2 linked regions of the Leisingera sp. NJS204 genome follow. The protein of the gene in region 1 interacts with the protein of each later gene in a pairwise test. Links are inferred from orthologs where the notes say so. Each region holds a gene or a part of one and is shown on either strand. Other genes may lie near its edges. The genes, in order: mrdA and ETW24_RS07655.

The links.
Region 2: the proteins of mrdA (region 1) and ETW24_RS07655 interact in binary tests that used the Escherichia coli proteins (3 or more experiments, as listed by UniProt). The link is inferred for Leisingera sp. NJS204 from one-to-one orthologs.

What each region holds. Positions count from the first base shown.
Region 1 is NZ_CP035417.1:386,588-398,500, forward strand. The notes cover bases 4,125-7,123. They hold mrdA (penicillin-binding protein 2), read right to left. Parts: upstream 6,598-7,123; coding sequence 4,651-6,597; downstream 4,125-4,650. Other genes in these bases: rodA (rod shape-determining protein RodA), read right to left, coding at 4,125-4,654; ETW24_RS02000 (rod shape-determining protein MreD), read right to left, coding at 6,594-7,123. Outside these bases: ETW24_RS01975 (hypothetical protein), read left to right, coding at 1-125; ETW24_RS24585 (PLP-dependent aspartate aminotransferase family protein), read right to left, coding at 144-266; ETW24_RS01980 (M3 family metallopeptidase), read left to right, coding at 406-2,421; ETW24_RS01985 (2-hydroxyacid dehydrogenase), read right to left, coding at 2,554-3,486; more of rodA, read right to left, coding at 3,503-4,124; more of ETW24_RS02000, read right to left, coding at 7,124-7,133; rod shape-determining protein MreC, read right to left, coding at 7,126-8,067; ETW24_RS02010 (rod shape-determining protein), read right to left, coding at 8,133-9,179; ETW24_RS02015 (hypothetical protein), read right to left, coding at 9,400-10,182; ETW24_RS02020 (23S rRNA (adenine(2030)-N(6))-methyltransferase RlmJ), read left to right, coding at 10,303-11,097; ETW24_RS02025 (2-isopropylmalate synthase), read right to left, coding at 11,197-11,913. UniProt on the Escherichia coli protein: Catalyzes cross-linking of the peptidoglycan cell wall. Responsible for the determination of the rod shape of the cell. Is probably required for lateral peptidoglycan synthesis and maintenance of the correct diameter during lateral and centripetal growth.
Region 2 is NZ_CP035417.1:1,552,923-1,564,987, forward strand. Bases 4,580-7,730 are described here. They hold ETW24_RS07655 (penicillin-binding protein 1A), read left to right. Parts: upstream 4,580-4,979; coding sequence 4,980-7,481; downstream 7,482-7,730. Other genes in these bases: ETW24_RS07650 (phosphodiesterase), read left to right, coding at 4,580-4,850; ETW24_RS25085 (Hint domain-containing protein), read right to left, coding at 7,475-7,730. In the rest of the region: ETW24_RS07630 (DsbA family protein), read right to left, coding at 1-229; ETW24_RS07635 (M48 family metalloprotease), read right to left, coding at 226-1,581; ETW24_RS07640 (pyridoxal phosphate-dependent aminotransferase), read left to right, coding at 1,604-2,749; ETW24_RS07645 (N-acetylmuramoyl-L-alanine amidase), read left to right, coding at 2,823-4,052; more of ETW24_RS07650, read left to right, coding at 4,062-4,579; more of ETW24_RS25085, read right to left, coding at 7,731-9,937; prfB (peptide chain release factor 2), read left to right, coding at 10,162-11,289; ETW24_RS07670 (calcium-binding protein), read left to right, coding at 11,487-12,065. UniProt on the Escherichia coli protein: Cell wall formation. Synthesis of cross-linked peptidoglycan from the lipid intermediates.

The sequences.
Region 1 (11,913 bases):
TTATCGATACCGATAGCCGTATGGGCCGTTTCGAGTGGCGGATCGCCCGGGCAGCCAATATCGCGGATGTTCCGATCCGCATCGTGCCAGCGGCACTGACCAAAGGCGATGGCGCTGGCGGCTGACCCGCCCGTGCCACAAGGTCAAAGCAACCGGTTCCGAGCGGCGATCAGGTCTTCGGTGTCCTCCAGTACGGCGGACAGGCGGAAAATGCCGTCGCCTGCATAGATGCGGTATTCTGCCTCCTGCGCCGGGTCGGGACGCAATGCCTTTGCAGATATTGCCCTGGGCGATCGGAACCAACTGACGTTCCGCAAATTCCGGACTGGTGCGTCTAGTCATTTGCAAGCCCAATTGCAGCTCCATGGCTTTCCCGTTAGCGTTCCCGGCAAAGGAGACCCGTATATGTCCAATCCGCTTCTGTCCCGCTGGGACACGCCGTTTGAAATTGCCCCGTTCAACAGCATCTCTGACGACGATTTCGCCCCTGCGCTGGAGCAAGCACTTGCGGCGCACGCCGCACAGATCGACACCATCGCAAACAGCAGCGAGGCGCCTGGGTTTGCCAATGTGATCGAGGCGCTGGAAACTCCTTGCCGTGAGTTGGAGCAGGTGCTGGGGGTGTTCTTTACTGTGGCAGGCGCCGACAGCAACCCCAAGCGCGAGGAGCTGCAGCGGGCGTTCTCGCCCAGACTTGCCGCGCATTTCTCGGCGATCACCGCCAACAAGGCGCTGTATGCACGGGTCAAGGCGGTCTGGGATCAACGCGATGTGCTGGATCTGACGCAGGAGCAGCAGCGCGTCCTGATGCTGACCCACCGCGGCTTTGTCCGTGGCGGCGCGGCGCTGGAAGGCGAGGCGGATACGCGGATGCAGCAGATCAAGGGGCGGTTGGCGACACTTGGTACTGAGTTCACTCAGAACTTGCTGGCTGATGAGCGCAGCTGGTTCATGGAGCTGACCGAAGAGGATCTGGAAGGCCTGCCGGAATTCGTGATCAGCGCGGCCCGTGCGGCGGGGCAGGAAATGGGCAAGGACGGTCCGGTTGTGACCTTGTCGCGGTCCTTGATCACGCCGTTCCTGCAGTTTTCCCCGCGCCGGGATCTGCGCGAGACAGCCTTTAACGCCTGGGCAGCCCGCGGTGCGGGCGGCGGCGAAACCGACAACCGCGCCATTGCGGCGGAAACACTGCAGCTGCGCGAAGAGCGTGCCCGGCTATTGGGGTATAAGAATTTCGCTGCCTACAAACTGGAAACCGAAATGGCCGGGACGCCGGACGCGGTACGCGGCTTGCTGATGGATGTCTGGGGCCCGGCCAAGGCCCGCGCCGATGAAGACGCCAAGGTCCTGACCGCGATGATGCAGGCGGACGGCATCAACGGTGACCTGGAACCTTGGGACTGGCGCTACTACGCCGGGAAACGCCGCAAGGCCGAGCACGATCTGGATGAAGCGGCGCTGAAACCTTACCTGCAGCTTGACCGGATGATCGAGGCCGGCTTTGCCTGCGCAAACCGTCTGTTCGGGTTGGAGTTCGAACCGCTGGACGTGCCGCTCTACCACCCGGATTGCCGCGCTTGGGCGGTGACCCGGAACGGTGCCCATGTGGCGGTCTTCATCGGCGACTATTTTGCCCGCGGTTCCAAACGCTCGGGCGCCTGGTGTTCGGCAATGCGCCAGCAGGCGAAATTCCCGCAGGTACAGGCGCCAGTGGTGATCAACGTCTGCAACTTCGCCAAGGGCGACCCGGCGCTGCTGTCCTGGGACGACGCCCGCACCCTGTTCCATGAGTTCGGCCACGCGCTGCATCAAATGCTGTCGGATGTGACCTATGAAAGCATCTCGGGCACCTCGGTCGCGCGTGATTTTGTCGAATTGCCGAGCCAGCTGTATGAACACTGGCTGGAAGTGCCGGAGGTGCTGCAGGAATTTGCCACCCATGCGGAAACCGGCGAACCGATGCCGCAGGAGATGCTGGAGAAGGTGCTGGGTGCCGCCAACTTCGACATGGGGTTCCAGACGGTGGAATACGTCGCCTCCGCCCTGGTGGATCTGGCCTTTCACGACGGTCCTGCGCCTTCCGACCCTATGGCAAAGCAAGCTGAAGTGCTCGCAGAACTCGGGATGCCGCGGGCGATTATCATGCGTCACGCCACCCCGCATTTCGCCCATGTCTTTGCCGGCGACGGCTATTCCTCGGGCTATTACAGCTACATGTGGTCTGAGGTGATGGATGCCGACGCCTTTGCGGCTTTTGAGGAAGCAGGCGGTGCCTTTGATGCCGAACGCGCTAAGGCGTTGGAGGCGCATATTCTATCCACTGGCGGTTCGGTTGACCCGGCTGAGCTTTACACGGCGTTCCGCGGGCGGTTGCCCGGTGTGGAAGCGCTGCTGCAAGGCCGCGGCTTGACCGCACAATAGCCGGCATTGCGCAGGGCGATGCCCCTGAAATGGGTATTTAGGACCAGAAAGAAGCGATAGACCCCGGGCTTCTTTCTGGTCGACAATACCCTGGGGGAATGCGCCGTCAGGCGCAGGGGGCAAAGCCCCGTCCTAGTAACCGAGGCTGCGGTCCACCAAATGCAGCAGCGGCTCTCCAGCCTCGGCACGGCGGATGTTCTCGGCGATCACTTCGGCAGCTGTGCTTTCGCGGGTTTCCGAGGCGATATGCGGAGTCACTGTCACATTGGGATGCGCCCAAAAGGGATGCTCCGGCGGCAGCGGCTCAACGCGGAACACATCCAGAGTTGCATGCCCGATCCGGCCGTTGCCGAGTGCCGCCAGCAGGGCGTCATCATCTATCAGCGGTCCGCGGCCCGGGTTGATGATCTTTGCCCCCTTGGGCAGCCAGCCAAGCGTCTCGGCATTCAGCGTGTTTTCGGTGGCGGGTGTATCGGGCAGCAGCAGGATCACAATTTCCGCTTGCGCCAGCGCGTCCTTCATACCCTTAGGCCCGGCGTGGCAGGTGATGCCTTCGATTTCTTTTTGCGACCGGCTCCAGCCCGATACTTGAAATCCCAGGGCTGACAGCGCTCTGGCCGAAGCGGTTCCAAGGGCGCCCAGACCCAGGACGGTCACATGGCGGTCCTGGGCCAGCGGCGGCGCCTTTGGTTCCCATTGCCCGTTTTGCCCAAGGATATGCGCATCCATTCCAAGGTGATAGCGCAGAGTGTGGCCAACCACCCATTCGGTCATGCCCTGCTCCAGACCGCTATCCACCATCCGCGTGAGCGGCACGGAGGCAGGCACGACGGGCACGACCTTTTCCACGCCCGCCCAAAGGCTCAGCACGGCCTTTAAGCGATCAAAGCGGGTGAAGTCGCTGATGGGTCCGCTGGGCGCAAAGACGATGTAATCCACCTCTTCCGGAGCGAAATCATTGCGCAGTTCGGCATCCAGACCCAAGCGGGCGAATTCCGCATTCAGCAGCGGCTGGTAAGCGGGCCAGGCATCGGCGCGGCCGGCGAACAGGACATTGGCGGTCATGGAAACTCCCTGATCTTCAGCGCGAGGATTGGCGCGGGCGGTGGATATGGGCGCTTTGCACAATGCCGAAGGCCCCGAGCAGCACAAGCATTGCCGAACCGCCGTATGAGACCATCGGCAGCGGCACGCCGACCACTGGTGCCAGACCCATCACCATCGACATGTTGACGGCAAAGAACAGGAAAAAGGTGATGGCAATGCCCAGGATCACCAGCGAAGAAAACCGGTCCTTGGCGGCAATCGCCGAGGCAATGCAGAACAGGATGATCAGCATGTAAATGAACAGCAGGGTAACGCCGCCGATGAAGCCGAACTCCTCCGCCAGGGTGGTAAAGATGAAGTCGGTGTGTTTCTCCGGCAGGAAGTTCAGCCGCGATTGCGTGCCCTGCATGAAGCCCCGTCCGGACCAGCCGCCGGATCCCAGCGCAATCTGCGACTGGGTGATGTGGTAGCCCGCGCCTAAGGGATCCTGCGAGGGGTCCATAAAAGTGTCGATGCGGCGGAACTGGTAGTCCTTCAACAACTGCCAGTCGGTGCCGCGGCTTTGAAATACCGCGCTGACCAGCCCCGCGCCGGCTGCGATCACCGCCACGAAATAGGCCCAATGCACCCCGGCAAGGAACATCACCCCGCCGCCGGCCGCCATCAGCAGGATCGAGGTGCCAAGATCCGGCTGTTTCAGCACCAGCGCCGTTGGCACCAGGATCAGCGCCACCGGCAGCAGCACCCACATGGGCCGCGAGGTCTTTTCGGGCGGCAGCCAGTCGTAATAGGCTGCCAGCAGCATTACCAAGGCGATCTTGGTCACCTCTGAGGGTTGCAGCCGCATGAAGCCGATGTCGATCCAGCGCTGTGCGCCCATGCCCACGGTGCCGAACAGCTCCACCGCGACCAGCAGCGCCAGGGATCCCAGATAGGCCAGCACCGACACATTGCGCCAGAACCAGATCGGGATCATCGCCACCACAAACATGACGCCCAGGCCCAGGGCAAAGCGTTTGACCTGCGGTTCCACCCAGGGGCTGAAGGATCCGCCCGCTACTGAGTACAGCATCAGAAAGCCGACGCTGGACACCGTGATCAGCAGCAGTGTCAGCCCCCAGTTCAAATACAGTATCTTGCGCAGGCCGGAGGGCGTCGATTTGGCGTGATACTCCAGATAGCTCATGCCTTGCTGCTCCTGCTGCCCAAGGGGCGCTTGACGCGCTCGCGCTCCAGCCGCTCCTGCTGTGCCTTGATGCGGCTGCGGTCCCCTTTGGGGTAGGCCTCCAGCGGCGGGGTGCCATCGTAAAGCGCCTGCAGCAGCACGTCGCGGGCAATCGGTGCCGCAGCTCTGGAGCCGCCGCCGCCATGTTCAACCACCACAGCCACCGCGTATTTCGGGTTATCATAGGGAGCAAAACAGACGTACAGCGCATGGTCGCGCCGGTCCCAGGGCAGATCCTCGTTGCGGATCACCCCTGCGGCCCGTTCAGCGGCGGTGATGTTGCGCACCTGGCTGGTGCCGCTTTTGCCGGCCATCCGTATGTTGTCAGCGATGATGCGGGAGCGGTAGCCGGTGCCCCGGCGGTCGTTGCTGACCGAATACATGCCGCGCCGCACCATGCGCAGGCTGTTTTCGCTGACATCCAAAGGGTCGCCCGCGCCGCTGGGCAGTTCCACCCCGTCGAGCGATTTCAGCAGCCGCGGCGTTACACTGCGCCCGGTGGCGATCCGTGCGGTCATCACCGCCAGCTGCAACGGCGAAGCGAGGGTGAAGCCCTGGCCGATCGAGGAGTTTGCGGTGTCGCCGATCAGCCAGTCCTTGCCATAGGAACGCGCTTTCCATTCCTTGGTCGGCGTAATCCCCTGGGCCACAGCCGACATCGGCAAATCGTGCCTGATGCCCAGCCCGAATTTGTTGGCCATGGCTGAGATATTGTCGATCCCGGTCTTGATCGCCACGTCGTAGTAATAGACATCGCAGGACCGTTTCAGCGAGGTGTTGAGGTCCACATGCCCGTGGCCTGCCCGTTTCCAGCAATGGAAGCGGCGGCCGGCAACTTTCAGATGGCCCGGGCACCAAACAGTTTCCTCCGGCCCGATTACACCCTGTTCCAGCGCTGCCAGCGCCGTGATCATCTTGAAGGTGGAGCCGGGCGGGTAGGTGCCCTGCACGGTTTTGTTGGACAGAGGCCTATAGTTGTCCTCGGTCAGCATCCGGTAGTCAGCGACTGAGATGCCCCGCACAAACAGATTGGGGTCGAAACTGGGGGAAGAGCAGATCGCGCGGATATCGCCGTCTTCGCAGTCAATCACCACCGCTGCGGCGCTTTCCCGGCCCAGCCGGGCCTGCACGTAGTTTTGCAGCTCAGCGTCAGTGGTCAGCTGCATGTCTGCACCGGAAATACCCTCGCGCCGGTCCAACTCGCGCATTACCCGGCCGGTGGCGTTCACTTCCACCCGTTTGGCACCGGCCTTGCCGCGCAGCACGTCTTCGCGCTTGGCCTCAAATCCAACCTTGCCGATCTGGAAGCGCGGGATCAGCAGCACCGGCTCGGGGTCTTCCATCTTGCTCAGGTCATAGTCGGACACCGGGCCGACATAGCCCACTACATGCGCGAAATCACCAAGCTGCGGATAAATCCGGGTCAGGCCGACCTCGGGCGTTACACCCGGCAGGGCGGGGGCGTTGACAGCGACTTTGGAGATATCCTCCCAGCCGATCCGGTCGGCCAGGGTGATCGGCAGGAATGGCGGCGACCGCCGCATCTCGGTGCGGGCGCGCTCCAGGTCTTCGGGATCAAGCGGCAGCAGGCTCGACAGTTTATCAATCACCGCCTCCACATCGCCGGCGTCCTCGGGCACCACGGTAATCCGGTAGGAGGGGGAGTTCTGCGCGATGATCAGCCCGTTACGGTCGAAGATCTGGCCGCGGGCAGGCGGCAGCAGGCGGATGTTGATCCGGTTTTCCTCGGCCAGCAGGCGGAATTCATCCGCTTGATCCACCTGCAGAAAGCGCATCCTTGCTGCCAGCCCGCCGGCAAAGGCCACCTGCAGCCCGCCCAGCAGCAGTGCCCGCCGGGTCATCTTGCCATGAGAGACGTCCAGATCCTTGGAATTGCGTTTCATCGGCGGCTCATCAGGGTTTCGGCTTCGGAAGGGGACAATTTGCGCACACCCAGAATAGCCTGGCTGACCCAAACCGCCAGCGGATAGGCAGCGATGGTCATCACAATCTGGATCACGGTCAGGCTAAGCGGCGCTTGCGCCACGCCAAACACCACAAGAACCAGCCGGTTCAAAACGGCCATCCCGATCAGGGTCACGCCGGCTGCCAGCCATTCGCTGACGAAGGTGCTTTCCCGGTGCGGGGCCGCACGCGCCTTTAGAAACTCGCAGGCCAGCACCGTCAGCAACGCCAGCAATCCAGGCGGGCGATGAAACAGCAGATCGGCCAGCAGCATGACCAGCGCAATCGACAGCGCAGGCACAAAATCGGGCCGCCGCTGCGACCAGGTGATTGCCAGCAGCAGCAGGAAATCCGGCGGCGCCCAGAACCTCGGCTCGGTGTTCAACGGCAGCAGATGAAAAAACATGATCAGCAGCGCCAGTGCGGGAAAGGCTGCACGCATAGCCCAGATCCGGGCGGGCGAGGTATTAGCCATTGCCGGCCTCAGCAGTGCCTTCGGCGCTGCCGCCGCCCAGCCCTTCGGGCCGCGGCTGCGGAACCGGATCACCCGGGGCTGCTCCGACCAGCCCGCCGGGATCCTGGATCACCTCGGTGCCGTGGTGGCGCAGCACCCGCAGAAATTCCAGCCGGCTGTAATCGGCGGACAGCCGCACCCGCATCCGGCCCGAGCGGTCCTTGGCCACCTGGCCGATCAGCAGGCCCGCTGGAAACACCGATCCGTCACCGGAGGAGATCACCCGGTCGCCGGGCCGCACAAGGTCGGGATTTTCCAGAAAGCTCAGCACTGGCGCGGCGCTGTTGTCACCGGTGACAAGAGTTGTCTGTCCGGAGGGCTGAATGGTGGCGGGCACTGCGCTGGCGGCGTCGGTCAGCAGGATCACCCGCGCGGTGTCGTGCCCGGTGCCGGAAATCCGGCCCACCAGCCCGATCCCGTCCATCGCCGCCCAGCCGTCATGCACCCCGTCGCGGCTGCCCACATTCAGCAGCACCGATTGCCGGAAGGGTGAACCGCTGTCGGCCATCACCACCCCGGTGATATAGGTAAGCTGCGGGTCCAGCCGCACGTTGTTGAAGTCCAGCAGCCGGGCGTTTTCCTGCTCCAGCTGCAGTGCGGCCTCTTTCCAGGCCCGCATCTGCCGCAGTTCGCTGCGCAGCTCGCGGTTCTGCTCGGCCAGGCGCTGATAGCTTTGGAAATCGCGCACCAGGTTAACGGCGGCGGTGACCGGCACCATGGCCCAATCCATGCTGGGCACCACGCGGTCAGCCACCTGGGCGCGAAACCGTTCCACGCGCGGGCTGTCGATCCGCCAGACGATGAACACAGCAGCCAGGCACAGGCACAAAACCGCTGTCAGCAGACGCCGCAGCGGGGTTGCATAATCGTCGCGCTGTGACTTGTCCTTTGCCACGTCTCTCCTTCCAGCCGCCCCTCCAGCCCGTTGTCAGCTGGCGCCATTCAGGCGGTCAGGGGCGTTTAGCTGTCGTAGTCGATGGCGTGGGCCAGCTGCTTTTCATATTCCAGCGCCTTGCCGGTCCCCAGCGCCACGCAGTTGAGGCTTTCGTCGGCGATGGATACGGCCAGGCCGGTCTGTTCGCGCAGGGCCAGATCCAGATCACCCAAAAGCGCGCCGCCGCCGGTCAGCATCACGCCGCGGTCGACAATGTCGGCGGCCAGATCCGGCGGGGTGGTTTCCAGCGCGGTCATCACCGCCTCGCAAATCTGCTGCACCGGTTCGGCAAGCGCCTCGGCCACCTGGGCCTGGGAAATCTCGATTTCCTTCGGCACGCCATTCAGCAGGTCGCGGCCGCGGATCTGCATCGACTGGCCGCGGCCGTCGTCGGGCATCCGGGCGGTACCGATGGAGGTCTTGATGCGTTCAGCGGTGGCTTCACCCACCAGCAGGTTCTGCTGGCGGCGCAGGTAGCTGATGATAGCTTCATCCATACGGTCGCCGCCAACCCGGACAGAACGGGCATAGACAATATCGCCCAAGGACAGAACCGCCACCTCGGTGGTGCCGCCGCCGATGTCGACAACCATGTTGCCGGTCGGGTCGGTGATCGGCATGCCTGCACCGATGGCTGCGGCAATCGGCTCGGCAATCAGCCCGGCGCGGCGCGCACCAGCGGACAAAACCGACTGACGGATCGCACGCTTTTCAACCGGAGTGGCGCCATGCGGCACGCAGACGATGATCTTGGGCTTGGAGAAGGTCGAGCGTTTATGCACCTTGCGGATGAAATGCTTGATCATTTCTTCGGCAGTGTCGAAATCGGCAATCACGCCTTCGCGCATCGGGCGGATCGCCTCGATCGAGCCGGGGGTGCGGCCCAGCATCAGCTTGGCGTCTTCGCCCACGGCCAGCACCTTCTTGACGCCATCCTTGACGTGATAGGCCACCACCGACGGTTCGGAAAGGATGACACCGCGGCCCTTGACGTAAACCAGCGTGTTCGCAGTGCCGAGGTCGATGGCCATGTCCGAAGAGAACAGACCGCCCAAGTTTCCGAAAAGCGCCATATAGAAGGGATCCTGTGAGTGCTGTCATTTTTACCTTAGGCGACTCCCGGTGGGGCCGCCAGCACCAACCTTATAAGCGGCAGTGCAGTGCCGCGAAAGGGCGTATTATGGTGAAACAGCGCCTTTCCGCCAAGTCCACGGCGTCATTACAGGCCCCGTCCAAGCGGTCAGGCCAGGATGGGCGCAGAAGCCCGCCTGGGCGGGCAGCAGCGGGATCAGGTCAACTGGAGAAAATCCGCTTCATTTCAGTGTCAAAATGCGACCAGGTCAGGCTGGCGCTGTTGCCGGCATAACCCTCATAATAGGATTTGCCGCTGGAGGTCGGCAGCCCGGCCCAGATCTTGGCCAGGTTCAGCATGAAGGTCTTGCGCGGCATTTCAGCTTGCAGAAAAGCGCTGTAGCCGGCTTCTTCGATCAGCTGATGCGCCAGCTGATCCTGCAGTTCGGGCGAAAAGCGGGCCTGCGGTTTCACACCCTGATGCTTGACCAGCCGCCGGAAGGTTGCGGGGATCAGCTGGTAGCGCCCGATGGCATGGGGCTGTCCCGGCGTTGCTTTGATCCAGGCGTTGATCTCGGCAACGGTCATCTGCGTGGGTTTCTTTGGCGGCTTGCGTTTGGCGCCGTGCTGCACGGCATCATAATTTGCCTTGCCCGCCTCGGCGCTGGCGATCAGCGTCAGCAGGCGGCTTACGCTTGGCGGCGCGCTGAGAAGCGGGGCGAACAGGCTGCCGCCGCTGCGGCCGCGGAACAGGCTAGCGGCTCCGGGATCAAGCGAGACCGCGCCGCGCCCGGGATCTGCACCAGGCAGCGTATCGGGTAAAATGCTGGCCAGCGCCTGAGGCGCCGGGCCTGGCGCTGGGCCGGGCTGGGGGGCAGAAGCCTTGTGCAGGAAGAACTGGTTGCCAACCAGCGAATACCCCTGTGCGCTGACGGCCCCTGCGGCGCACAGCAGCATAGCCAGAAATGTAAGGAAGAGGGCAACGGCGCTCGTTCTGAGGGGCATAGGGACCTGCATTCTGCGGTATCTCGACTGGCTGCAGTCTGCCCCATCGGGGTTGAGATTCCGTTTATCCTGCGTCCGCTGCCCCTTCCGCCCTGCGGCAATTGCCGCTAGAGGGGGCCTATGCTCTCTTATCAGCACATATACCACGCCGGGAATCTGGCCGATGTCCAAAAGCATGCGCTGCTTGCCTGGATGCTGGCCTATCTCACCCGCAAGGACAAACCGCTCAGTTATATTGAGACTCATGCAGGCCGGGGTCTCTATCGGCTGGACGCGGCTGAGGCGGTCAAGACCGGCGAGGCGGAGCAGGGCATCACCCGCATTCTGGCGGACCAGGGCCTGGCAGCGGATCACCCGCTGCACCACGCCCTGACGGAAACCCGCAATCGGCATGGCGGGGCTGCCTATCCAGGGTCGCCGCTGGTTGCAGCCGCTTTGCTGCGCCCGGGCGACGCAATGCATTTTGCCGAACTGCACCCGCAGGAACATGCCGCCCTGCGCGCCGCGCTGAGACCCTGGAAAGCCAAGGTGCATCAGCAAGACGGGTTTGAGCTGGCCATGTCACTGGCGCCGCCAGCACCCCGCCGCGGCCTCATGCTGATCGACCCCAGCTACGAGATCAAAACCGACTATGCCCGCATTCCCGGCATCATAGGACAGCTGCACAAGAAGTGGAATGTAGGGATCATCGCCTTGTGGTATCCGATCCTAAAGGACGGTGCGCACCGGCAGATGCTGACAGCGCTGGAGGCGCAAGACCTGCCTGGTGCCCTTCGCCATGAGGTTTCCTTTCCGCCGGTCCGTGACGGGCACCGGATGATTGGCAGCGGCATGTTTGTGGTCAACGCTCCTTTTGGCATCGCAGAAGAAGCTGCCCGGCTGTCGGCGCTGTTTGAGGGGATTTCCCGCAAGTAACCGCGCACCACCCGATCTGTCCGGCCAGAGGTTTCGCATAGAACAAGAAAGGGCGCCGCAGCGGGCGCCCTTTGTTTGTTCTGTCCGGCCAGCAGTGGCTTAGGCGAGGTCTTTATAGGAAATCTCGCGGGTGTCAGCGCCTTCGCCAACCCGGCCACGGCGCACGATCAGGCGGTTCAGCGCGTTCACATAGGCCTTGGCAGACGCCACCACCGTATCGGTATTGGCGCTTTCGCCGGTGGCGATGATGCCGTCTTCTTCCAGCCGCACCGACACTGTTGCCTGCGCATCGGTGCCTTCGGTCACCGCATGCACCTGATAAAGCTGCAGCCGGGCAGAGTTCGGGTGGATCATGCGGATCGCCTTAAAGGTCGCATCAACCGGGCCGTCGCCCTCAGCCGTCTCGGTGACGTCCTTGCCGTCGATCTCCATCTCGACTGTAGATTCTGCCGGGCCGCCGGTGCCGCAGACCACTTTCATGGAAACGATCTTGAGGTAGTCGTTCTCGGCGTCTACCCCGGTGCGCATCAGCGCGATGAGGTCGTCGTCAAACACCTCTTTCTTGCGGTCGGCCAGTTCCTTGAAACGGACAAAGACATCCTTCAGCTGGTTGTCGCCAACTTCATAGCCAAGATGCTCCAGCTTATCACGCAGCGCGGCGCGGCCGGAATGTTTGCCAAGCGGCAACGAAGTGCCGGAGAGACCCACATCCTCGGGCCGCATAATCTCAAAGTTTTCGCGGTTCTTCAGCATGCCGTCCTGGTGGATGCCCGACTCGTGCGCAAAGGCGTTCTTGCCGACAATTGCCTTGTTCGG
Region 2 (12,065 bases), 1.2 Mb from region 1 along the record:
TGACCAGCGTGTCATCGCGGACAGCCTCGGCCTGCTGCTGGCGCTGTTCCAGCAGATCAACCGCTTCCAGGATCAGCTCGGGGTTCTCCAGCAGATAGGCACGGATCTGTTCGCCAAAAGCCTCACGTTCGGCTTCTGACATATTGCTGAGGTCCAGCGCCTGCGCCGGGGTGCTCAGCAGGGCGAGGGCAGTGGCTGCCGCCGTGGCAGCGCGGGTAAAGGGTTTCATTTTCGTCTTTTCCTTTTCTGAGCTTGTTCATAGGCCGCCAGCACATCCTGTGCCCGCCGCGCGGCGGCGGATCCTGCAGGCAGCTGGGCGACGGCCCGTTTGGCATGAATTCCGGCGTCATCCAGACGCCCTTGCAAGGCATAGCGTTCGGCGGTGACCAGCGCCGCCAGGCCGCGCTGGCCGGTCTTGGCATAGGCCAGCGACATGTCGCGCAGCAGCACCTGGTTGCGGAAATCGATGGCGCGGGCGCGTTCCATGGATTGCAGCGCCGCTTTCGGCTGGCCCGCGGCCAGCTGCGCACGCCCGTAACCGGAAAGGATCAGCGGGTCCTTGGGGGCCAGTTTCACCGCCTTGCCATAGGCCGCCAATGCGGCGCCCCATTGCCGGTTCTCTATCAGGATCTGTCCCTTCAGCTCATGATAGAAGGGATCGGAGGGCCGGATCGCCAGCGCGCCATTCACCGCCTTCAGGGCCTTCTTTAAATTCCTCTGCCGGTGATAGGCGGCGGCCTCGCGCATCAGGCGCACGTCTTTGTACTGTTCCTCGCGCACCCGGCGCAGGGTCCATTTCGGGGCACGGGTAAACCCCGACAGCTTGCCGCGCACCCGGGCGAACCAGTATTGCGCCTCGGCACTGGTCTGCCCCTTGTCGCCATGCGCCGCGAGATAGGCCTGGGCGGCGCGGATACGGTCGCGGCTTAAGGGATGCGAGCGGGTATAGGGGTCCTGGCTGCCGGCACTCAACACTTCCTGACCGGCAAAGGCGCGGTGCAGATCAACCAGCCCCTGCGGGCTGATGCCGGCACGGTTGAGGTAATCCGCGGCAGAACGGTCGGCCGAGCTTTCTTCGGCGCGGGTATGGGACAGAAACCTGCGCAGCGCGGAATTCTGCGTGCCGATGGCAATGCCGCCCGCGGCGTCGCCCGCACCCGCAGCCGCGGCCAGAACCGCAAGCGCCACGCCTAAACCGGCAGCGCTGCTGGCCGAGCGCAGGTTCTGCATCCGCCGCGCCAGGTGGCCATTGGTGATATGGGCGGCCTCATGGGCGATCACCGCCTGCAGCATCTCGGGGGAGGTCACCTTGAGGATCAGCCCGTAATTCACGAATATCGTTCGCGAATCCAAGACAAAGGCATTGAAGGCGGAATCGTTGACCAGCAGAATCCGGACCCGGTTCGCATTCAACCCCGCGGCCCGCAGCACTGGTGCCGCCAGCTTGTTCAGACCGTGTTCCACGTCCGGGTCACGCAACAGCGAGATCGACGCCGCCTGCGCCGCCGCTGCAAATTGAAACAGCGCGCAAAGCACAAGAGCCGGGATTGACGCCAGCCGGAAGAAACGGTCAAAACTCATGCGCGCACCATGGGAGATCAGAATGCGAAACTCAAGCCGATCCAGCGTTGATCCGTTTATTGTGATGGACGTGATGGAGGCCGCCCGCAAGGCCGAGGAAGCCGGCCGCCATATCATCCATATGGAGGTGGGCCAGCCATCGACGGGGGCGCCCTCCGGTGCGCTGAAGGCGCTGGGGAATGCGCTGGAAAACAATGCTTTGGGCTATACTGTTGCACTGGGTCTGCCGGAGCTGCGCCAGCGCATCGCGCGGCTGTACGGCGATTGGTATAATGTTGATCTCAATCCGGATCGGGTGATCGTGACGCCGGGCTCCTCCGGCGCCTTTCTGCTGAGTTTCACCGCGCTGTTCGACAGCGGCGACCGGGTGGGGATTGGCGCGCCGGGCTACCCGTCCTACCGGCAGATTCTGAAGGCGCTGGGGCTGACGCCGGTGGACATTCAGACCGCACCGGAAAACCGGCTGCAGCCAGTGGCCGAGGATTTGAAGGGGCAGGATCTGGCGGGCCTCATGGTGGCCTCGCCCGCCAATCCATCCGGCACCATGCTGGACCGTACCGCGATGGGCGATCTGATCGACGCGGCGCGGGGTGAGGGCGCCAGTTTCATCTCCGACGAGATCTATCACGGGCTGGAGTATGAGGCGAAGGCGGTCACCGCGCTGGAGCTGACGGATGAATGCTATGTGATCAACTCTTTCTCCAAGTTCTTCTCGATGACCGGCTGGCGGGTGGGCTGGATGGTGGTGCCCGAGGATCACGTGCGGGTGGTGGAACGCATAGCCCAGAACATGTTTATCTGCGCCCCGCACGCCAGTCAGGTGGCGGCACTGGCGGCGCTTGATTGCGAGGATGAGATGCGCGAAAACCTGGCCGTCTACGCAAAGAACCGCCAGCTGATGCTGGACGGGCTGCCTAAGGCCGGTTTCACCAAAATCGCGCCGCCGGACGGGGCGTTTTATGTCTATGCCGATGTGTCGGACCTGACCGCGGACAGCCGCAGCTTTGCCGCGGAAATCCTTGATAGTGCGGGTGTTGCAGTGACGCCGGGGCTGGATTTTGACCTTGTTCGTGGCGCCACCACACTGCGGTTCTCCTATGCGCGATCGACGGCGGATATTGAAGAAGGGCTGGCGCGGCTGGAAAAATTCATGGCCGCGCGCGGCTGACCACAGAAGGCGGATTTTCAATCCGGGCGGAATTGCCTAGTCTGCGCCGAAAACCAAGAACCGGGGTTCAGGCATGGGCAGACTGCTTTCCTTCATAACGCTGATCTGGCTGCTGGCAGCGGGGACTGAGACCGGGGCCTGGGCGCAAGGCTTCAGCGGGCTGGCGCGCGTTGATGCGGAGGCCAGCCACACCCGCGATGCCGGACGGGGCGCCGAGATCACGCTGGGCCTTAGCCAGGGGGTTCCGTACCGGCTGTTCACCCTGGCTGAGCCGCCACGGCTGGTGCTGGATTTCCAGGAGGTCGATTGGACCGGGCTGACGGCGGAGACATTGCTGCAGAGCGAGCAGATCACCGCGGCGCAATTCGGCACCTATGTGCCAGGCTGGTCGCGTTTGGTTTTGCAGCTGGCAGAGCCGATGAAGGTTTCCACGGCAGCTATGACTGTGGACCAGGTGACCGCCGCCGCCCGGCTGGCAGTATCGCTTGCGCCTGCCACGGCGGAAGAGTTTGCCGCCAGCGCCGGCGCCCCGCAGGATCCGCGCTGGGATCTGCCTGCGCCGCAATCCATGCCGGGCAAGGGCGCGCGCGATGAAAATGCACCGCTCCTGGTGATGCTTGATCCCGGACATGGCGGCATTGACCCAGGGGCGGAGACCGAGGTGGTCATTGAGAAACATCTGATGCTGCAATTCGCGCGGGAGCTGGGCGAAGCGCTGCTTCGGTCCGGCCAGTTCACTGTGCTGTTGACCCGGGATGACGATTACTTTGTCTCGCTGGAACGCCGCATTGCCATGGCGCATCAGGCTGGGGCGGATGTGTTCATCTCGCTGCATGCCGATACGATTTCCGAGGGCCGGGCGCATGGTTCTACCGTTTATACCCTTTCCAAGGAAGCCTCCGACGTGGCCTCGGCCAAGCTGGCAGAGCGGCACCTGCGCGGCGACCTGCTGTCCGGCACCGACCTGAGCGAAGCGGACGACAAGGTGACGGCGGTGATGCTGGATCTGGCCCGGCAAGAGACCCAGCCGCGTAGCGATGCCTTGGCGGTGGCGCTGATTGACGGGCTGCGGGGGCAGGGGCGGCCGATCAACAACCGGCCGCTGCGCTCGGCCGGGTTTTCGGTGCTGAAGTCGGCTGATATCCCTTCGGTACTGGTTGAGATCGGCTTTCTGTCCAGCAAGCGGGACCTTGAGAACCTGGTGGATCCGGATTGGCGGGCCCAGGCCGCGCGCGGCATTCTGAACGGGCTGATTACCTGGCGCGCGCAGGACGACGCCCGCCGCACGCTGGTGCGGCAATAGGGGGCAGCGATGAAACTCATCTGGATGTCGGATCTGCATTTCGAGGCTGAGGGGCTGGTGCTGGGGCATGACCCGCGTTTGCGGCTGCAGGCTGCGGTTGGTTTTATCGCCAAGCACCATCCTGATGCCTCCGCCTGTCTGATCACCGGCGACCTGGTGGAAACCGGAACGACGCAGAATTACAAGGCGTTGAAGGGGTTTCTTGACAGCTTGCCGATGCCGGTTCTGCCAATGACCGGCAATCATGATGACCGGGCGGCGCTGCGTGCGGTGCTGCCGTTGCCGGGAACCGCAATGCCCGGGTTTATCCAGTACCGGTGCGATTTCGGGGATCTTTCTGTGCTGTGCCTGGATACGCTGATTCCGGGCGCGGCTGCGGGTGTTCTCTGCGCAGAGCGGATGCGCTGGCTGAAGACAGAGCTGGACGCGCTGAACGGGCGGCCCGCCATCGTGGCCATGCATCACCCGCCGATGATGCTGGGACTGCCGATGCTGGATCCGGACAATCTGCGAAACGGGGACGCGCTGCTGACGTTGCTTTCCGGTTACTCCAACGTGCTGCATCTGCTGGCGGGGCATGTGCACCGGCCCTGCTCCGGAACAGCGCGGGGCATTTCCTTTACCACTGCAAAATCAGTACTTTACCAGGCGCCACCACCGTGCCCTGATTGGGGCTGGAGCAGCTTCAGACCTGCCGCCGAGGCCCCGGCGCTGACGGTGCTGGAGCACAGCCCAGGCGGGCTGACCCTGCAGCAACTCCAGTTCTGTGACTACGGCTTGGGTGCTCCCGTCACGTAAGACACCGCACAGGGCGGGGAATTGTGCTAGAATTCTCCCATCTCTCTGGCATATATCCGCTGTTTCCTGTTTTGACCCGGGGGACTGCCGCACCTATATAGGCGGCACCTCGCGAGAAAGGCCAAACCCGTGCTTAGGTTCATACTCTCCTTCTTTGGTTCCATCTTCAGCACCCTCACCCTTGGGGTGGCGATGGTGGCGCTGACCATTGGCGCGGTGTTCTGGATCTACGGTCGCGATCTGCCAAGCCACGACTCGCTGTCGCAGTATCAGCCGCCGACCATCAGCCGGATTTATTCCGGCGAAGGCCACATGATCGACGAATTCGCCAAGGAGCGGCGCCTGTTCACACCGTCGGCGGACATTCCGGATCTGGTGAAACAGGCCTTTATCTCGGCGGAGGATAAGAATTTTTACAGCCACGGCGGCTATGATGCCCGCGGTATTGCTGCGGCAGCGATTGAGGCGGTGCGCTCGCGCGGGGCGAATGTGCGCGGCGCCTCAACCATCACCCAGCAGGTGATGAAGAACTTCCTGCTGTCCGGCGACCGCCGCGCCGAGCGCAAGATCAAGGAGATCATCCTTGCCACCCGGCTGGAGGAGACGCTTAATAAGGAGCGGATCCTGGAGCTGTATCTGAACGAGATTTTCCTGGGCCAGAACTCTTATGGCGTGACGGCGGCGGCGCAGACCTATTTCAACAAGACCCTTGGCGAGCTGGCCCCGCATGAGGCGGCAACGCTGGCTGCAATGCCCAAGGCGCCGTCGGATTACCACCCGGTGCGCCAAAAGGAACGGCTGCTGGCGCGGCGCAACTATGTGCTGCGGGAGATGCGCGAGAACGGTTATATCTCGCGGGATGTCTACGGCGTCGAGGTGGCACAGCCGCTGCGTTCGGTGCAGAACGGCGATTTCGAGGGCTTCCGCACTGCGCTGCCGCCGCGCGACTACTTTACCGATGAAATCCGCCGCCAGTTGACACAGGACTTTGGCGAGGGCGAGTTTTTTACCGGCGGCTTTACCGTGCGTGCCACCATCGACCACGAAATGCAGGCCGAGGCGGCGCTGGCGATGCGCGGCGGTTTGCAGAAGTACGACCGCTCGCGCGGGAAATGGCGCGGTACCGGCGTGACGCTGGAGGAGGCGCAGCTGGCTGATGAGGCCAGCTGGCGTGCCGCACTGGCCAGTGCCGACGTGTCCCGGGACATTGAACTGGGCGGCAAATGGTACCCGGCCGTGGTGCTGGACGTTGGTGATAAATCTCTGACCGTCGGTGTCGAAGACAATGAGGGCACGGGCACGGTGCCGCGTTCTGACATCAAATGGATGCAGGGCAGCTTTGCCGCGAATTTCACCCGCGGCGATGTGGTGCTGGTCCGGGCCGAGGAAAAAGATGGCACGTTCAGCCATTGGTCGCTGCGTCAGGTGCCGGAAGTGCAGGGCGGCTTTGTCGCGATGGACGTGAACACCGGCCGGGTTCTGGCGATGCAGGGGGGCTTTTCCTACCAGCATTCTGTGTTCAACCGCGCGACCCAGGCGCTGCGCCAGCCCGGCTCCAGCTTTAAGCCGTTTGTTTATGCGGCGGCGCTGGACAGCGGTTACAGCCCGGCGACCATCGTGGTGGACGCCCCGATTGAGATCAACACGCCGCAGGGTCTGTGGCGGCCCAAGAACTCGTCGAACAAATTCTATGGCCCGACGCCGCTGCGGACGGGCATTGAGATGAGCCGGAACCTGATGACCATCCGCCTGGCACAGGAGGTCGGTATGCCGGTTGTCGCGGGATACGCGGAACGCTTTGGCGTTTATGACAACATGGGCGCCTTCCTGGCCAACTCGCTGGGGTCCGAGGAAACCACGCTTTACAAGATGGTCGCGGCCTATGCGATGTTCGCCAACGGCGGTGAGCGGGTGCAGCCCACATTGGTGGATCGGGTGCAGGACCGTTTCGGGCGCACCATCTACCGGCATGACGACCGTGACTGTGTCGAATGCGCAGACCCGGATCTGGCCCCCGGCCAGGCGCCGCGGATTGTCACCGACCGCGAACAGGTGATGGATCCGATCACTGCCTATCAGCTGACCTCGATGATGCGGGGCGTGGTGGACCGGGGCACCGCGTCGAGCGTGATCAACCTGCCGGTGCCCACTGCGGGCAAGACCGGCACCACCAATGATTCCCGCGATGTCTGGTTTGTCGGCTTCACCTCCAACATCGTGGCCGGCTGCTACATGGGTTTTGACCAGCCCCGTCCGATGGGCCGCGGCGCCTATGGCGGCACCATGTGCGGCCCGGTGTTCCAGCAGTTCATGAAAAAGGCCACCGAGAAGTTTGGCGGCGGCCCGTTCGACGTGCCGGAAGGCGGCCATTTCATCAAGATCGACCGCTATACCGGCGCACGGCTGCCCGACAATGCGTCAGGCGCCTATGTGGTGGCCGAGTATTTCCGCGACGGCGCCGAGCCGATCTTCGGCCTGACCTATGATGGCGGCTTTGCGATGGGATCGAACCTGCCGCTGATCGAAGAGGTGCAGGAATCGGGGCGCAAAGTGACCACCTCCAGCGGCGGCACCGCCGTGCTGGGGCCCAAGGCGACCTTTGGCACTATCAGTTCCGGCGGGCTTTACTGAAACAAAAGCGCTGCCTCGTGACGCGCTGCAACCTGGCGCGCGGTGGCGCCATAACTTCCCGTGTTCCAGCGCAGATCGGGCATGATCCGGAACAGTTCCTCGCGCACCGGATCGTCCAGGGTTGAGACGGCCTGGGCGCCGGGATGGAAGCTTTCCGAGGGCGCGCCTTCGGCATAGATGATTTCGTGCTGGTCGAACAACAGGTGCACATAGGTGACTGTGCCGCCGGTTTCCTGCCGGACAGTGCGGCCGTTGACCAGATGCAGCGCCGGGACCAGAACCTCGTTTTCGTCAAACAGCAAAGTTGAAGCAGCGCCGCAAAACAGCATCCGGTGCTGCGGTGACACCAGCAGGTCGCGTTCAGCGCCGAAACACCCGGCCGGGATCCGCACCGGGGCCAGGTTACCCGTCGCAGGGACAGTGGACTGGCTGACCCAGCGCACAGGCTGCAAACCATTGTCGCGGGTGATCACCTGATCGCCCGGTTGCAGCGTTTCGATGGCGCGCAGGCCTGCGGTGGTGGCAATTCTGGTTCCGGCTGCGAAGCAGATTATGTTCTCGATACCCGAGAAGCTGACCACACTGCCATCCAGAAGTGTTGCCGTGCCGGTCAGGCTGCCGCCGGTGTTGTCGGTTATGTTCAGCGTGCCCTTGTCAAGCTGGCCGTTGAAATCCAGCGTGTCGCCGGTGGTTTGCCCGGTGTTGCCACCGGTGACGGTCAGGTTGTTGCTGCCGCTGTCGCCGGTGTCGACTATGGTGAAATAATCGTCGCCGTCACCGCCCGAGGCTGTGTCGCCCTCACCGATGATCAGGCTGTCATCACCGGAACCACCGTCGATGGAGTCGGCTCCGGCGTTGCCTTCCAGTGTATCACCGCCGCCTTCACCCAGAAGGGTGTCGCTGCCGCTGCCGCCGGTCAGACTGTTGTCGCCTGCGGCCCCTTTGACCCAGATATCCGAGGTTCCGATGGACGCATTGAGCGTATCGTCACCGGAATGCAGGTAGTAGCGTTCGAACTCCGAGAAAGTGACGCTATCCCCGCCGACGGAGAAAGAGCCTGCTTCATCACCCGTGAAGGTGATGTTTATACCGGTGCCGTCGCCATAGAGCTCCAGCATGTCGCCGGAGGTTTCATCGGTTTCGCCGCCCACCAGGGTTTCGCCATCAGGATTTGCCCAAACTGCAACCCAGTCGTCCCCGCCTTCGCCATAGAAGGTATCGTTACCCTCGTCCGTGTCATAGAGGTCGTTGCCATCCCCGCCATAGACAAGGTCATCTCCGGTTCCCGCCCAAAGCGTGTCGTTGCCGCTGCCGCCATAAAGCGTATCATTTCCCGCGCCGCCGGAGATTGTGTCGCTTCCCCCCTGGCCATAGATCAGATCATCGCCGCCGCCGCCGGAAATACTGTCATCACCATCAGCGGGGTCCTCCGGCGGCACCGTGAATGTGATGTTCGAGATCGTGTAGTCGGACCCGTCGGTGCCATCGGTTTGCAGGTTGGCCGACAGGACCAGCTGGTCAAAAGCGCCATAACCGTTGATGTCGACGGTCCCGGTGCCTGTTCCGGCCACATCTTCGGTGAAATCCCCCTGGGCGACCAGGACGCCATCTTTGTAGACCGCCCAATGGCCTTCTTCACCGTGACTATCGGAAAACAGGTGCTTGAAGGTGAAGCTGGCGTCGGTTGTATCCTGATCGAAGTCGACGATCAGCTCTTCGGAAATGCCTGATGCTTTGTCATATCCAATCTGCGCGTCAACGCCGCTGTCGGAATCGGAGATGGCCCCGGCAACGCCAAATGCACCATCGTAATAGTCAATATTGGCCGCATTGGCAGTGCCCGACAGGTCCTTGGCCGTGACCGTGAAGCCGCTGCTGGTGTCGGTGACATTGGAGTCATCGATGCTTTCCTGGGTCTCTGCCAGCCCGGCCTCAGAACTGCTGTCGCCATAGATCGTGTCATCGCCTGCGCCGCCTTCCAGGCTGTCATCGCCGTCACCGCCGAACACCATGTCGTCGTCCGCACCGGCATCAACGGTATCATCGCCGGCGCCGGCCTCAACCGTGTCCTGATTGCCCGAGGCGCCGCCGCCGCTGCCATTGTCGATCTGATCGCCATCGCTGTCGGTGTAGCTGCTGTCGATGTTATCTGCGCCGCTGGTGCCCTCGACCGGGCCATCGGTGTCTGTATAGGCGGGCGGGCTGTCTGCACTGGCCGAACTGAAGGAGTCAGGCGGGCCCAGATCCGGCACAAAATAAACGTTGCCGTCAGCGCCGAGATAATAAACCCCGCTTTCAATCTCATTGGTGTAAGGCGTGCCGCCGTGCGAGCCGGTCCAGCTCCAATTGCCGGCGCCCAGGTTTTGGTCCGTGGTGAAGGAGGAATAGGTGGACGTGATCGTATCGCCGTGATCGAGCGATCCGTCTCCAAGCTGGACAAGATACCCGCTGGGCATGGTCCCAATTCCTCAAATTCGCAGCGGGCAGGCTGCTCGCGCGTTCCAGATCCCAAAGTCAAGCAGGCCGCGTTAATTCCGCGTATTTCCGGCTTTGGAAAACGCGCGGCATTTTAGTTGGTTTTTCCGCAGCGGCTGGCGGGCCGGTGCAGGGTCTGGCCGCTTGCCCGCGGCGCAAGGGTGGTTTATCACGCAAGCCTGATCTTAGATTGCAAGGACCTCCCATGCGCGCGGAAACCCAGAACATCGTGGCGGACATCGAGAAATCGCTTGAGCTGCTGGCCCAGCGGTTGAATTGGGAAACCGCCGAATTCCGGCTGGAGGAATTCAACGCGCGGGTTGAGGACCCTAACCTGTGGGACGATCCGGACGCGGCCCAGAAGCTGATGCGCGAACGCCAGGCGCTGGTGGATGCGATCAATACCTACAAGGGCATCAAGCAAGACCTTTCCGACAATATCGAGCTGATCGAGCTGGGCGAGATGGAAGAGGACGAAGAGGTCATCAAGGATGCCGAGGCCGCGCTGAGCGCGCTGAAGGACAAGGCTGCCGAGAAGGAACTGGAAGCGCTGCTGGACGGCGAGGCCGATGCCAATGACACCTTCCTGGAAATCAATGCAGGCGCGGGCGGCACCGAAAGCTGCGACTGGGCCTCGATGCTGGCGCGGATGTATGTCCGCTGGGCCGAGAAGAAGGGTTACAAGGTCGAGCTGCAATCCGAAAGCGCAGGCGACGAGGCGGGCATCAAATCCGCCGCCTACAAGATTTCCGGCCACAACGCCTATGGCTGGCTGAAATCCGAGAGCGGCGTGCACCGGCTGGTGCGGATCTCGCCATATGACTCGGCGGCCAAGCGGCACACCTCGTTCAGCTCGGTCTGGGTCTACCCGGTGGTGGACGACAATATCGAGATCGACGTGAACCCTTCTGATATCCGGGTCGATACCTACCGCTCCTCGGGGGCGGGCGGCCAGCACGTGAACACCACCGACTCGGCGGTGCGGATTACCCACATCCCGACCGGCATTGTCGTGACCTCCTCTGAGAAATCGCAGCACCAAAACCGCGACATTGCCATGAAGGCGCTGAAATCGCGTCTGTATCAGCAGGAGCTGGACCGCCGCAACGAGGCGATCAACGCCGCCCACGAGGCCAAAGGCGATGCAGGCTGGGGCAACCAGATCCGCTCTTACGTGCTGCAGCCCTACCAGATGGTGAAGGATCTGCGCACCAGCCACGAGACCTCGGATACCAAGGGTGTTCTGGATGGCGATCTGGACGGGTTTATGGGCGCAACGCTGGCGATGAATGTCGCCGGTAAAAGCCGCTCGGAGGCGCAGGGCGAGGACTGATCCGGCGTCGCGCTGCAAACGGCGCGCCAGCTGCAGAATGAAAGAGCCTCAGGGTGCCCGCCCCGAGGCTCTTTTTCCGTGCGCGTTCATTTTATTGTCAACTCATGATACACTAAACCCTGGGGGTTCCGGGCATTGTTTCCGGTAGTGAAACCCCGTTTTAACAATTTCAGCTATTTAACGAGGAGGACTTTGCCATGGCCACGGTAGAGTTGAATCTGACCTTTGACGGTGAAACTATGATCCCCCGGCTTGAAGGTCAAAGTGAGGTCGAATGGTTCGACCGGTTCATGAACACCTACAATGTCTTTGAGAGCGACCCTGAAAACCGCCTTGTCGCGAACCTTGATCTTACCGGCGAGGACTGGACGGCCAAGATCGTCCGGTTTGGTAATGCCGCCGAGGACAACCTGACGACGATCACTGATATGGACAGCGGCGCAGGCCGCCGGATTGATTATCTGGAAGTCGGGTACAATTCCGTGGTGGAACTGGACTCCACCCGCATACGCCAGATCAACGGCTGGGACGGAGGGAAGCACGAGGTCAAACTGGGCAACAATCAGGACGGCAGCACGTTCTCCATCATTCTGTTTGCTGAGGAAAACATCGTAAAAACCGGAAATGCCTTTGTGTTCAACATCGAAACCGGCCTGGGCAGCAGTGATGCGGATCGGGCTAAGGGGGATGTGATCACCATTGGCACCGGCGGGGCGGGCACCGTGCGCACGGGAGCCGGCGATGACAAGGTGGTGGTCCGCAAGGGGTTTGCCGAA